Regions from separate parts of the Bradyrhizobium sp. 6(2017) genome, predicted to be linked through region 1. Evidence: predicted binding sites of a transcription regulator. Region 1 holds the regulator's gene; the other holds the start of a gene.
What was found. Region 1 encodes HrcA, which represses chaperone genes, less so after heat shock. Its sites were predicted from a motif close to GTTAGCACTCNCNNNNNGNGAGTGCTAAC; they were not measured.
Positions count from the first base shown of each region.

Region 2: groES (co-chaperone GroES) is a predicted target of HrcA. The motif match lies at 1,245-1,273, and genes of this name have one in related genera.

Region 1 covers NZ_CP049289.2:195,370-197,569, reverse strand. Annotated here, with positions in the region: gene rph (ribonuclease PH) at 1-583, opposite strand, end outside; gene hrcA (heat-inducible transcriptional repressor HrcA) at 754-1,842, shown strand; gene grpE (nucleotide exchange factor GrpE) at 2,005-2,200, shown strand, end outside.
Region 2 covers NZ_CP049289.2:6,314,794-6,316,993, forward strand. Annotated here, with positions in the region: gene G6P99_RS29845 (cupin domain-containing protein) at 1-532, opposite strand, end outside; gene G6P99_RS29850 (usg protein) at 646-936, opposite strand; gene groES (co-chaperone GroES) at 1,317-1,631, shown strand; gene groL (chaperonin GroEL) at 1,690-2,200, shown strand, end outside.

The sequences.
Region 1 (2,200 bases):
CGTCGCCGGTCATGACGAAATTGGCGTCGGTGTCGGCCTCGGAGTCCTCGGCATAGTCGAGATCGAGCACCGGCGTGCCCTGGTAGATGCCGCAGGAGATCGCCGCCACATTATCGCGCAACACGTTGGTCTTCAGCATGTTGCGGGTCTTCATCCAGTTGATGCAGTCGGCCAGTGCCACCCAGGCACCGGTGATCGAAGCGGTGCGGGTGCCGCCATCGGCCTGGATGACGTCGCAATCGACCGTGATCTGGCGCTCGCCGAGCGCCTCCAGATCGACGGCCGCGCGCAGCGAGCGGCCGATCAGCCGCTGGATCTCGACCGTGCGGCCGCCCTGCTTGCCGGCGGAGGCCTCGCGGCGGGTGCGTTCCAGGGTGGCGCGCGGCAGCATGCCGTATTCGGCGGTCACCCAGCCGCGGCCCTGACCCTTCAGCCAGGGCGGCAGCCGCTCTTCCAGCGTGGCGGTCACCAGCACATGGGTGTCGCCGAATTTCACCATGCAGGAACCCTCGGCATATTTTACGACGCCGCGTTCCAGCGACACGGGACGCAGTTCATCGGGCGCACGGCGGCTTGGCCGCATGAAATCCTCCAAAAATCCGAGATATATGGCTGGGCGTGCTTGTAGGAGGGGGAACGGGCAGCGGCAAGGGTTTTCGGCCCCGGGTTGGCCCGGTACCGGGGGGCTGAATGCATGCTTGTCACCGGCCTCCCGGAGCGACAGATTAGGCAGTAATTGTGAGGGACTGGAGTGTGACTCATCACGATCCGATTGGCCTGATCGCACCGCATGCGGGGCTCGCCCAGCTCAACGAGCGATCGCGCGATATTTTTCGTCAAATCGTCGAGAGCTACCTTGCGACCGGTGAGCCGGTCGGCTCGCGCAACATTTCGCGTCTGATCGCATTACCGTTGTCGCCGGCCTCGGTCCGCAACGTGATGTCGGACCTCGAGCAGCTCGGCCTGATCTATGCGCCGCACACCTCGGCGGGCCGGCTGCCGACCGAACTCGGCCTGCGTTTCTTCGTCGACGCCCTGATGCAGGTCGGCGACCTCACCGAGGCCGAGCGTCAGTCGATCCAGACCCAGCTGGCTGCCGTCGGCCGTGCGCAATCCGTCGAGGCGGCGCTTGGCGAAGCGCTGACGCAGCTGTCGGGGCTGACTCGCGCCGCGGCGGTGGTGCTGACGCAAAAGTCGAATGCACGGCTGAAGCACATCGAATTCGTGCGGCTGGAGCCGGAGAAGGCGCTGGTCGTGCTGGTCGGCGAAGACGGCCAGGTCGAGAACCGGGTGCTGGCGCTGCCGCCGGGCGTTCCATCTTCGGCGCTGACCGAAGCGACCAATTTCCTCAATGCACGGATCCGCGGCCGGACGCTGGCCGAAGCGCGGCTCGAGCTCGAGACGGCGTTGACGCAAAACCGCGCCGAGCTCGATCAGCTCACACAAAAGGTGGTCGCGGCCGGCATCGCAAGCTGGTCCGGCGGCGCGAACGAGGATCGCCAGCTGATCGTGCGCGGCCACGCCAATCTGCTCGAGGATCTGCACGCGCTCGACGATCTCGAGCGCATCAAGTCGCTGTTCGACGATCTCGAGACCAAGCGCGGCGTGATCGATCTGCTCGGCCGCGCCGAACGCGGCGAGGGCGTGCGGATTTTCATCGGTTCGGAGAACAAGCTGTTCTCACTGTCGGGTTCCTCGACCATCATCGCGCCATACGGCGACGCCCAGGGTCGGATCGTCGGCGTGCTCGGCGTGATCGGACCGACGCGGCTGAACTATGCTCGGGTGATCCCGACCGTCGACTATGCCGCGCGCATCGTCAGCAAGATGCTGGGCGGCTGATCGGAGCGAAATTCGGTTTTATTTGACGGGTTTCTTGACGCGAAGTGGAGGTGCGCTGGCCCTAACCGGTATGTTGCGCTTGATTTTCGCCGCTCAAAGCACGATATCCCGGGCAGCAATCCCCAAGATTTGAACCGACGCGAGTTTTCGAGAAGGCAAGCCATGACCGATCCGAACCGGGCCAATGACAACACCGAGAATTCGGCGCCGACGGGTGAGCCCGTGGTCTCGAAGCCCTACATCATGCCTGACGATCCCGAGGTGGGATCGGTCGAGGCGCTGACCAAGGAACTCGCCGAGGCGCGCGACCGGACGCTACGCACGCTGGCCGAGATGGAGAACCTCCGTCAGCGCACCC
Region 2 (2,200 bases), 3.9 Mb from region 1:
CCTCCAGCAGTTCGACGTCGTCGGAGTAGTCCAAAATCATGTGCCGGATGCGCGGCGGCTGGGTCCAGGCGCTACCCTGCTGCATCAGCGTCTCGCCCTCGCCTTCCATGTAGGTCTTCACCCAGCCCTTCAGCACATAGACCATCTGGAAGTCGACGTCGTGGAAGTGCAGCTTCGACACTTCATCGGGATTGCACGGCCCCTGCAGCCGGATGACGTGCGCCTGAGCGAGGCCATGCGAGGCCGCGGCGATGCCGAGGTCGCGGTATTTGGCGTAGGTGCGCAGCCCGTCGGCCTTGAAATCCTCTTCGCGGTGATGGCTGATGGCGACGCGCTGCTTCGGCCGTGCCTTGCTCGCCGCCTTTGTTGCAGTCTTTGTCGCGGTCTTGGGCGCGTTCTTCTTCGCCGCCGGCACGCGGCCCTTGGACTTGATGGTCTTGCGCGCGGACGACTTGGCGCCGGCTCCTAGCCCCGTCCATTTCTTCTTTACCGCGGTCTTGGCTGCGGATCGTGATGCCGTCTTCTTGGCCATTGTTCGCCTCCCGTCTTTTTTCTGACGGTGAGAGGCTAACACAAGTCGCGCAGCGCTGGTGAGCAAAGGCGCAAGCTGCGCCCTGCCCGCAAGGTCCAAGTCCAAGGCCTATGTCAATGCAGCCGGAACACGCCGTCGACGGCGCGCAGTTCAGCCGGCTTGACCAGCTTGGAATGCGCCACCGTCACCGAAAACAGCGGGCCCTCGAGCTTCTCCTGCCAGAAGGCGAGGAAATCCTGCAGCACCGGAAATTTCGGAAACAGATCGTAGTTCTGCCAGACATAGGTTTGCAGCAACGAGCGATGATCCGGCATCCGATAGAGGATTTGCGCCGTCGTCAGCCCGTACCCCAGCAACTGCTTCCGGAAATCGTCGGAAGCAACCCCACCAACTCGCGAGACCATGCCAACCTCCTGTGACGGAGCGCATTCACCTGGCGGCCGGACCCAGCCGGACCACCGGCAATGGATGCGCTCACATGAGAGAAATGTGACGCACGCGACTAACCAATCTCAAGCCCAAATGTTTAATAGGTTGTTGAAATTTCTTGCGTTGGCAGCAGCTTACCGCATCTGCTAATAGCCTCGGCGACCCCGCGGGCCGGCATTAAGGATGCCGAAATGATCGTGGCAGCCGTCATTCGCGAGTGCCAATTTTTCTGCTAGAGGCACTTGCCCGCCGCCCAGGCTTGGCCTATCTCCTGCGCAGCTGGCTTGGCACTCGCCGGGCTGGACTGCTAACACTCCAAAAATCTACAGCATCCACAAAAGTTTAGGAGGACTGCATGAAATTCCGTCCGCTTCACGACCGCGTCGTGGTCAAGCGTATCGACGCCGAAGAGAAGACTGCTGGCGGCATCATCATTCCGGACAGTGCCAAGGAAAAGCCCTCCCAGGGCGAAATCATCGCCGTTGGCCCGGGTGGCCGCGACGAGGCTGGCAAGCTGATCCCGATCGACATCAAGGTCGGCGACCGCGTCCTGTTCGGCAAGTGGTCCGGCACCGAGGTCAAGATCGACGGTGAAGACCTGCTGATCATGAAGGAAAGCGACATCATGGGCGTCCTCGACGTCCCCGCTTCCAAGAAGAAGGCGGCCTAAGCGCCTCCTCTCTCCCCAAGATTCCTCCAGGGTAAAACCATTCCAAGGAAAAATTCAGATGGCAGCTAAAGAAGTCAAATTCGGCGTCGATGCGCGTGACAAGATGCTGCGCGGCGTCGACATCCTCGCCAACGCCGTCAAGGTGACGCTCGGCCCCAAGGGCCGCAACGTCGTGCTCGAGAAGTCGTTCGGCGCTCCCCGCATCACCAAGGACGGCGTCACCGTCGCCAAGGAGATCGAGCTCGAGGACAAGTTCGAGAACATGGGCGCCCAGATGGTGCGCGAAGTCGCCTCCAAGTCCGCTGACGCGGCCGGCGACGGCACCACCACCGCAACCGTGCTCGCGGCTGCGATCGTTCGTGAAGGCGCCAAGTCGGTTGCCGCCGGCATGAACCCGATGGACCTGAAGCGCGGCATCGACCTGGCTGTGGAAGCCGTTGTCGCCGACCTCGTCAAGAACTCCAAGAAGGTCACCTCCAACGAGGAGATCGCTCAGGTCGGCACCATCTCGGCCAACGGCGATGCCGAGATCGGCAAGTTCCTCTCCGACGCCATGAAGAAGGTCGGCA